Regions from separate parts of the Tardiphaga alba genome, predicted to be linked through region 1. Evidence: riboswitches for the same ligand, from Rfam matches in the RefSeq annotation. Region 1 holds a riboswitch; each other region holds the start of a gene.
What was found. A riboswitch is a leader RNA that binds a small molecule or an ion and turns the genes downstream of it on or off. The one in region 1 is predicted to bind cobalamin.

Region 1 (2,197 bases):
ATATTCGGCGCCGAGGCTGTCGCCCCAGTAGTCGAGGACGCGTGCGGTGGCCCCGGGAGGGCGGGGGATATAGAAGGGGTAGCTGACTTCGCTGAACGAACGCTCGGTATGGGTGTTCGACACCGTGATATTGTGCGTCAGTACGCCGCCGAAGGAGTCGATGCCGACGCGACCATAGATGGTCTGCAGCAGGCGGTCGGTGGACGATCCCGTGTCCGGATAGGTGCCGCTGCCGGGATCATAGGCGGCGCGGGTGAACGACTGCACGGTGCCGGCCTCCAGGCGGATGCCTTCGCCGGCATCATAACCGATGCGGCCTGAACCGCCGACGCGATCGAAACCGTCGCGTTCGAGATTCGGATACTTCGCCTCGATGGCGGGGATGCGGTAGCCGTAGCGCGAGAAGCCGTTCGAATGCTGGCCGCCGGCGGTGAAGGCGTAGGACCACGGACCCTGCGAGCCGACCATGGAGCCTTGCGTGACCACGGTGCCGTAGCTGCCGGCTTCGGTGCGGACGTTGAATTGCGCGGGGCCGGTGCCCTTCTTGGTGATGATATTGACCACGCCACCCATGGCGTCGGAGCCGTACAGCGCGCTTTGCGGGCCGCGCAGCACTTCGATGCGATCGATGGCCGACGGCGCGAACATGGCGAATTCGAAATCGCCGGAAGCGGCGGTGGGATCGTTGACGCGGATGCCGTCGATCATCACCAGTGTCTGGCCGGTATTGGCGCCGCGCATGCGCACATTGGCGGTGCCGCCGGGGCCGCCGTTTTCGGAGATGTCGATGCCGGGGACGCTGCGCAGCGCATCGACCAGCGAGCCTGGATTGGACGTGGCGATCGTCTCGCCCGACACCACGCTGATGGCGCTGCCGGTGGCACTCAGCGGTTCCGCCGTGCGGTTTGCAGTGACGACGACTTCAGACAATTGTTCAGAATTGGATTGCGCCTGCGCGGCATGCGCAGACATAGCAAGAATCGCCGCAGTGCCTGCAGCGATTGTTCGGATAGACATAGAAAACCTTCCGTCGACCCACCGTCGAACGCGATATAGACAGATTATCGGCCGGTCTCCTGGCTCGCAGTGATCTCCGGGGCCGCCTTCCCGAGCGATGCTCAGTGGCTGTGTGGCTTCGGACGAACTGCTGACAGTTGCGGGGGCAGCCGCGGCATTGGAGGATATCTCCCCTCACCGCATTCCCGTTTCACCTCCTGACGGAGGCACCGATAACGGATGACAGGAAGCACAGTGCGCAGCGCTGCGCAACTGGCTTCCGTCGATCTAGCCGCGCAAGGCGGCCAGCACCTCGTCGGGGCGCTCGATCATCATCATGTGGCCGGTGGCGGGGAGAATCACCGTACGCGCATCGCCGAGCGCTGCGGCGAGCGCCTTGCCGGCCTTGGCGGGGGTCATCATGTCCCGTTCGCCCAAGATCAAAGTGACGGGGACCTTGATCTCAGCGGCGGCAGCGAGGGCATTCTGGTAGGCATTGCAGGCATTGAGATCGGCATAAAGGACGCCGGGCTTCGTCGCCTCCAGCACCCGCTGCGCGCCGGTATGCATCCATAGGCCGGGCGCCAGACTGCCGCCGAGCTCGGCGCGCATGCCGAGGCCCCAGATCGACACCATGTCGATGGCCGACTGGGCATTGGCTTCGGCGTCCTTCAGGAGATCCGGTCCGACCGTCATCGTCGCCGCCGTGCCGAGCAGGTCGAGGCGCGTGACCTTGTCGGGGTGGCGCGCCGCGGTTTCGACGGCGATCAACGAGCCCATGGAGTGGCCGATCAGCCGCGCATTCTTCGCGCCGGCGGCCGTGATCAGTGCCGCGGTCCAGTCGGCGAGGTCGCCGATCGTGGTCAGCGCGTCGCCGCCGCTGCGGCCGTGGCCGGGAAGATCCGGCGCCAGCACGGCATAGCCGTGATGGGCGAACCAGCGCGTATGCAGCGCCCAGGTGGAACTGTCGAAGCCGGCGCCGTGCAGCAGCACCACGACGGGCAGCGACGGATCGAAAACACGGCCGCCATTGGCGACAAAGGTGTCGTGACCGTTGACTGTGATCTGCATCGGCTCAGCCCTTCTGCGAGAAGCGCAGCGCCTGCGCGAGATCGTCGATGATATCCTGCGCGGCCTCGATACCGACCGAAAGGCGGATCAGTTCCTCGCCGATGCCGGCGGCCTTGAGTTGTTCGGCATC
Region 2 (2,197 bases), 1.5 Mb from region 1:
AAAGCCACGAATATCCCCGCCAATCAAAAACGCCTTTCGGGGAGCTTTCACGCCCATGCAGTTCGATGACGTCATTCTCGGCCGCCGGAGCATCCGCGGTTACAAGCCTGATCCGGTGCCGCAGAAGCTGATCGAGGAAATCATCAATCTGGCGATGCGCGCGCCGTCGTCGATGAATACGCAGCCATGGAATTTCTACGTCATCACCGGCGAGCCCCTGAACAAGATCCGCGCCGGCAATACCGAGCGCATGGTCGCCGGCATTCCGCAGTCGCGCGAATTCCGCACCGGGCAGCCATTTGCAGGCGCGCATCGCGACCGTCAGGTCGGTGTTGCCAAGCAGCTGTTCGCAGCGATGGGGATCGCGCGCGACGACAAGGAGATGCGGCAGGACTGGGTGCTGCGCGGCTTCCGCCAGTTCGATGCGCCGGTTTGCATCATCGTGACTTATGACCGCGTGCTGGACGGCAGCGACGATACGCCGTTCGATTGCGGCGCCGTGGCCACCGCCCTCGTCAATGCCGCCTGGTCGCGCGGGCTCGGCGCCGTCATCAACAGCCAGGGCATCATGCAGTCGCCGGTGGTGCGCGAGCATGCGGGGATCGCCGACGACCAGATCATCATGAAGAGCATCGCGCTCGGCTGGCCCGATGACACATTCCCTGCCAATGCCGTGGTGTCCGAGCGCAAATCGGTGGCGGAAGCGACGCGGTTCGTCGGCTTCACATAATGTGGCGAAAGCGGACAGCGCGTGTTGCGAGGCAAACACGATCAACAGGGATGCCGTCCGGCATCGCTCTGCTTCTCTTGACACCCCGCTACCATCATCCTTAACGTGCAGCCGACGGTCCCCCGCAAGGGATTAAAAGGGAATGTGGTGCGAGGCGCGTTGCGACGGGCCTCAATGCCATAGCTGCCCCCGCAACTGTAAGCGGAAAGCCTCTCATCAGATGCCACTGGGAAACTCGGTCCCGGGAAGGCGATGCGGAGGCGACGACCCGCGAGCCAGGAGACCTGCCGTCAATCGTGGTCACACGCGAAGATGTCGGTCGGGGAGTACAGACATATGTTCATCGGAGACTCCCAGAGTCTCACGTGAACCTCGTTCGCTGTGACGTGCCACTGACGTCACCACCGAGGTTTCACTCATGTCGTCCGCCTTCCGTCCATCGCCCACTCACGGGCGCTTCCTGCTCAGCTCCTGCATCCTTGCGCTGTCGCTCGGTGCTGGCGCCGCGCAGGCCCAGCAAATCGCCTCGCCGAACCTTCTGCCTCCCGTCGAGATCGTCACGCCCCGGCCGAATGCCGCAACGGCGCAGCCGGCGCAGACCCGCACCCGGCGCGCCGCCCGCCGGCCTGCGCCCCCTGCGGAGACCGTCACGGCCGCACCAAACCCCTTCCCGCCCGTGGTGATCAGCCCGACCGGCATCGCGACCTCCGTCGATCGCGTCGCAAGCTCGGTCAGCGTCGTCACGCAGAAGGACATCGAGACCCAGCAATATCGCGCGGTGCCCGATGTGCTCGCCACCATTCCGGGCCTCAATGTGGTGCAGACCGGCGGCCCCGGCGGCCAGACCTCGGTGTTCATGCGCGGCACCAATTCCAACCACACCAAGGTGCTGATCGACGGCATCGATGTCGGCGATCCCTCGACGCCGAACGGCGCGTTCGACTATGCGAACCTGCTGACAGCGAATGTTCAGCAAATCGAAGTGCTGCGCGGCCCGCAAAGTGGCCTCTATGGCTCCGATGCGATCGGCGGCGTGATCTCCGTCATCACCCGCAAGGGCGAAGGCCCGGCCCGCGTCTCCGGCACATTCGAGGCCGGCTCGTTCAACACCTTCAACCAGAATATCGGTCTCAGCGGCTCGAAGGACAATGTGAACTACGCCTTCAGTGTCGCTCATCTTCATGCCGGCGATGTCCCCGTCACGCCGCAGCAGTCGCTGCCACCTGGTCAGCGGGCGATCGGCAACAATTACGACAACAAGACCATTTCCAGCAAAGTCGGCGTCGATCTGAACGAGAACCTGACCATCAATTCGGTGCTGCGCTACACCGATGCGCTGCTCTATTTCACCGGCGACGACTTCAACTTCCCGAGCGCACCCAATCCCACCCAGAGCTCGCACGCCGTGCAGCAATTCGCCACCCGCGAGGAAGCCGTGTGGACGGCGCTGGATGGTCGCATCCGCAG
Region 3 (2,197 bases), 1.8 Mb from region 1:
CGCTGTGGGCGCTGGTGGTCGCCGGCTATACGTTGTTCTGGTTCGCGCTGGCAGCACTGGTCAATGCATTCGGCCGTGCGTCCTCGTCGAACGCATTGATCCTGATCTCCGGCTGGACGTTCCTCGTCCTCATCCTGCCCATCGTGATGAATCTCGTCGTCGGCGCCATCAGCCCGGCGCCGTCGCGCACCGAGCTTGCCAGTCGCACACGCGTGGTGACCGCCGATGCGCTGCGCGAGTATGAAGACATGTACAGCACGGACTATCGCTATGCCTCGGATCCCGAGACCTTGGCAGTGAAGGACGGTCGCATTGAGGTCCCGCCCCGCATGCGCGCTTTCTTCCTGGCCAAGCAACGCGTCGACGCACAGGTTGAGCCGTTGTTGAATCAGTTCGACCATCAATTGCTGGAACAGCAGAAACTGGTGGATCTGATTGGCTTCCTGTCACCCGCGATCCTGGTCAATGAGGCGCTGAATCTCGTAGCGGGTAACGATTCCCGCCGTTTCGTCGCTTTCAAGAACCAGACGGAAGCCTTCCACAACGGCTGGCGCGCATTCTTCGCGCCGAAGATCGCAACAGACCGCGCGACGACGCGTGCCGAGATGACTGCGCTGCCAGTGTGGCAGCGGCAGGAGACAGCGACCACGACAACCGCGTGGCGCATCGCGTCCCGCGCGGCGCTACTGCTGCTTGTGAGCTTCATTATCGCAATCTTTGCGATGCGCAGACTACGCCATGGCCAGATCGTGTAACGCGAGCGAGTGGTGCATGATCCACACACCAATGGCCATAAAGGCGCCATCGATCCGCGCGTGCGTTGACACATTCGTCAACATCACCCAAACGTGAGCATGACGGTTCCTTCGGGACCAATAGGGAATGCGGTGAGGCCCGCGCAACGCTTGTTGCGCGAACCGATTCCGCGGCTGCCCCCGCAACTGTAAGCGGCGAGCCTGCGCCAAGAGCCACTGGATTTCGATCCGGGAAGGCGGCGCAAGGCAATGACCCGCGAGCCAGGAGACCTGCCGTCAGTCGTGGTCACACGCGAGCACATTGGGCGGGGTGTCCTGATGGAAGTCGAGTTGCGTTCGTCAGCGGGTGCAGAGCGGCTTGGTTTGCGGTGACGTGCCACGTTATCGCGAGTCCTTTTTTGCAAATGACCTCCGTTTCCTCCGCCGCGTCGTTCCGGCGCCAGTTTCTCCTCTGCACCGTCGCACTGCCGTGCCTCATGTGGTCCGCCGAAGGCACCGCGCAGGATGCAAAGCCGAGCCAGACGCTCGATCCTGTTGTCGTCCAGCCATCCCCCAGCCGCAGCGCGCACGCCGCGCCACCACCGGCAATGCAAGCCGCGCGGCGCGTCCGCAACGCAATGCCGCTGCGACCACGGCAGCGCCCGTTGTGACGCCGACCGGCCCTGCTTTCGCCGCACCGACGCTGAATCTCACCGGCACCGCGCCGACCGGCAGCCGTCTCGGCCTCACCCGCCTGCAGACCCCCGCCAGCGTCGATGTCATCTCCGCGCAGACCATGTCGGAGCGCGGCCAGCAGAACATCAATGACGCCGTGACGCAGAATGCGGTCGGCATCACCGCCAATCCTTCGCTTGGCAATGGCGGCCTCGCTTTCAGCGCACGTGGCTTCACCGGCTCCAGTTCCGTCATGACGATCTATGACGGCACCCAACTCTATGTCGGCCAGGGAACAGCGACTTTCCCCTATGACACGTGGTCCGCAGAGCGCATCGAGGTGCTGCGTGGGCCGGCCTCTGTGCTGTACGGATCCGGCGCCATCGGCGGCGCCATCAATGTGGTGTCGAAACTGCCGACCTGGATACCCACCAACCAGGCCGCGATTTCGTTCGACACCAACATGACCAAGCGTATCGCGGTCGATAGCGGCGGCCCGGTGAGCGAAAACGTCGCCTATCGCATCACTGCCACAGGCAATCTCTCCGACGGCTGGGTCGATCGCGGCAACAATTCAAATGTCTCCGTGCATGCTGCCATCCAGGTGAAGCAGAACGAGGACGTCACCTGGACCTTCCTCAGCGACTATGCCGACGTACAGCCGCAGCGCTATTGGGGAACACCCCTGGTCAATGGACGCATTCTCGATTCCACCCGTTTCAATAACTACAATTTCAGCGACGGCATCGTTCACTACAAGGACAACCTGAACCAGATCCGCACCGAAT
Region 4 (2,197 bases), 1.8 Mb from region 1:
CCAGCTGCTCGGTGACGGCGAGGCGGTTTTCGGCAAAGAACGCATATTGATTGGTGGTCGCGTTGTAGCCGGGGCGCGTGATGTCCGGGCTCTCGAACAGGCCGGGATTGAAGTTATAGGGATCGACCGACGAGAAGCCTCCGAAGGGCGAATTGCTGGTGTGCTTGAAGTCGATGCGGTTGACGTCGAAGCCGGCCACGAAGGTGTTCACCATGCCGAACAGGTGGCCGGTGAAGGTGGCGTCCATGCGGTCGCCGACTTGCTGCTGCTGGTGGAAGATTTCCAGATAGTCGCTGCGGTCGATCTGACCGGTGCCGGGATTGAAGCCGTAGATCTCGACCTCCTTCCAGTGGCGCTTCGCATACATGTAATAGAGCGTGTTGCGCAGCGTGATGCCGTCGGCCACCTGCCATTCGGTCTTCACCTGGCTCCAGCTGTCCTGGTAGCGGATGGTGCTGTCGCTGACATTGTAGTTCTTGAAGCGGGTCGCCGGATCGAGCTGGCCGTTGATCAGCGGCGTGCCGAAATATTTCGACGGATGCCGGTCGCCATAGTCGGTGGACAGCGTCCAGGTGACGTCCTCGTTCTGCTTGATCTGTACGGCGGCATGCAGCGCGATGTTCGACTGGTTGTCGCGATCAATCCAGCCGTCGCTGGCATTGCCGGTGACGGCGATGCGATAGGCGACGTCCTTGTTGATCGGCCCGCCGCTATCGAGCGCGATGCGGCGTGTCATGTTGGTGTCGATGGAGAGTTCGGCCTGGTTGCGCGGAATCCAGAGCGGCAGTTTCGAGACCACATTGACGGCGCCGCCAATGGCGCCTTCGCCATACATCACCGAGGCCGGGCCACGCAGCACTTCGATCTTCTCGGCGGTCCAGGTATCGAACGGGAAATTGACGGTACCCGCGCCGACATAGAGGCGGGTGCCATCATAGAGAGAAGTGACGGAGCCGCTGCCGGCGAAGCCGCGGGTCGAGAAGGCGATGCCGCCATTGCCGGGTTCGCCGATGGCGGTGAAGCCGGTGGCATTCTGGGTCACGGCATCAACGACATTCAGTTGGCCGCGCTCGGCCATGGTCTCCGCCGAAATCACTTCAACACTGGCCGGCGTCTGCAGGCGCGTCAGGCCGAGGCGGCTGCCGGTGGACGTGGTGCCGGTGAGATTGAGCGTCGGTGCTGCGAAGACCGGGCTAGTTGGCGTCGCAACCGGCGGAGCAGTCGTCGCGGCGACATTGCGCTGCTGGCGCGAGCGTACATTGCGCGCGGCGTTGCCGGTTGCGGCACGGCGGGCGCGTGGCTGCGTGGCCGACGGCTGCACGACGACAGGATCGAGCGTCTGACTGCGTTGTGCTGTCTGCGTCCAGCCTTCAGTGGGCCAGAGCAGGCAGGACAGCGCGACGGAGGAGAGGAGCAGGTGGCATCGTCTGGATGCGGAAGGATGGAACGACATCGGCTTGAGACTCGCGATAACGTGGCACGTCACCGCAAACAAAGCCGCCCGTGGTCCTCAGACCGATGATGCGACTTCCACCAGGACACCCCGCCCAATGTGCTCGCGTGTGACCACGACTGACGGCAGGTCTCCTGGCTCGCGGGTCGGTGCCTGTCACCGCCTTCCCAGGCTAGGGGCCCAGTGGCATGTGGCGAAGGCTCGCCGCTTACAGTTGCGGGGGCAGCCGCGGAATCGGCTCTATCAACAAAGAGCCTCACCGCATTCCCTTTTGGTCCCCGGAAGGAACCGTCGCGATCACGTTAGGGTGAAAATCTGGAATGAGTCAATTCGCAGACGAGTGGTATGGTGAGTTGTTGTCGCGGTGTTGAAACGGCGCATCACTCCCACTGCGGGACAACTCGCACTGTCATCGCCCGGCCGTGCGCGCAATTGCGCGCTAGGACCGGGCGATCCAGTAGACACGGATTTTCGTGATGGAGCTTTCGCGACAGCGTGTACTGGATCCCCGCTCCGTGCACGCCTTCGGCGTGCTAGGCGGGGATGACAGCTGGCGCGATCAGAACTTCACATTCACCGCAAGCTGCGCCGTGCGCGGCATGCCGAGCACCCACTGATTGGTGCCGCCGGAGACGGCGTAGATCTCGTCGAACAGGTTGTAGACGCGCAGCGAGACGGTGGTGTTCGTATCGGGCTTCCACTGCACGCCCGCATTGACGACATTGTAAGTCGGGCGCGCCAGCG

Region 2: linked by a shared signal. The riboswitch ahead of RPMA_RS13915 (TonB-dependent receptor plug domain-containing protein) and the one ahead of RPMA_RS21295 (TonB-dependent receptor plug domain-containing protein) in region 1 are both predicted to bind cobalamin.
Region 3: linked by a shared signal. The riboswitch ahead of RPMA_RS02025 (TonB-dependent receptor) and the one ahead of RPMA_RS21295 (TonB-dependent receptor plug domain-containing protein) in region 1 are both predicted to bind cobalamin.
Region 4: linked by a shared signal. The riboswitch ahead of RPMA_RS02020 (TonB-dependent receptor) and the one ahead of RPMA_RS21295 (TonB-dependent receptor plug domain-containing protein) in region 1 are both predicted to bind cobalamin.

Annotation. Positions count from the first base shown of each region.
Region 1 covers NZ_CP036498.1:4,457,116-4,459,312, reverse strand. The annotation lists gene RPMA_RS21295 (TonB-dependent receptor plug domain-containing protein) at 1-972, opposite strand, end outside; cobalamin riboswitch at 1,050-1,246, opposite strand; gene RPMA_RS21290 (alpha/beta fold hydrolase) at 1,285-2,067, opposite strand; gene RPMA_RS21285 (O-acetylhomoserine aminocarboxypropyltransferase) at 2,072-2,197, opposite strand, start outside.
Region 2 covers NZ_CP036498.1:2,920,956-2,923,152, reverse strand. The annotation lists gene RPMA_RS13920 (nitroreductase) at 56-730, shown strand; cobalamin riboswitch at 829-1,036, shown strand; gene RPMA_RS13915 (TonB-dependent receptor plug domain-containing protein) at 1,149-2,197, shown strand, end outside.
Region 3 covers NZ_CP036498.1:416,409-418,605, reverse strand. The annotation lists gene RPMA_RS02030 (DUF3526 domain-containing protein) at 1-755, shown strand, start outside; cobalamin riboswitch at 842-1,047, shown strand; gene RPMA_RS02025 (TonB-dependent receptor) at 1,402-2,197, shown strand, end outside.
Region 4 covers NZ_CP036498.1:413,165-415,361, forward strand. The annotation lists gene RPMA_RS02020 (TonB-dependent receptor) at 1-1,453, opposite strand, end outside; cobalamin riboswitch at 1,561-1,761, opposite strand; gene RPMA_RS02025 (TonB-dependent receptor) at 2,013-2,197, opposite strand, start outside.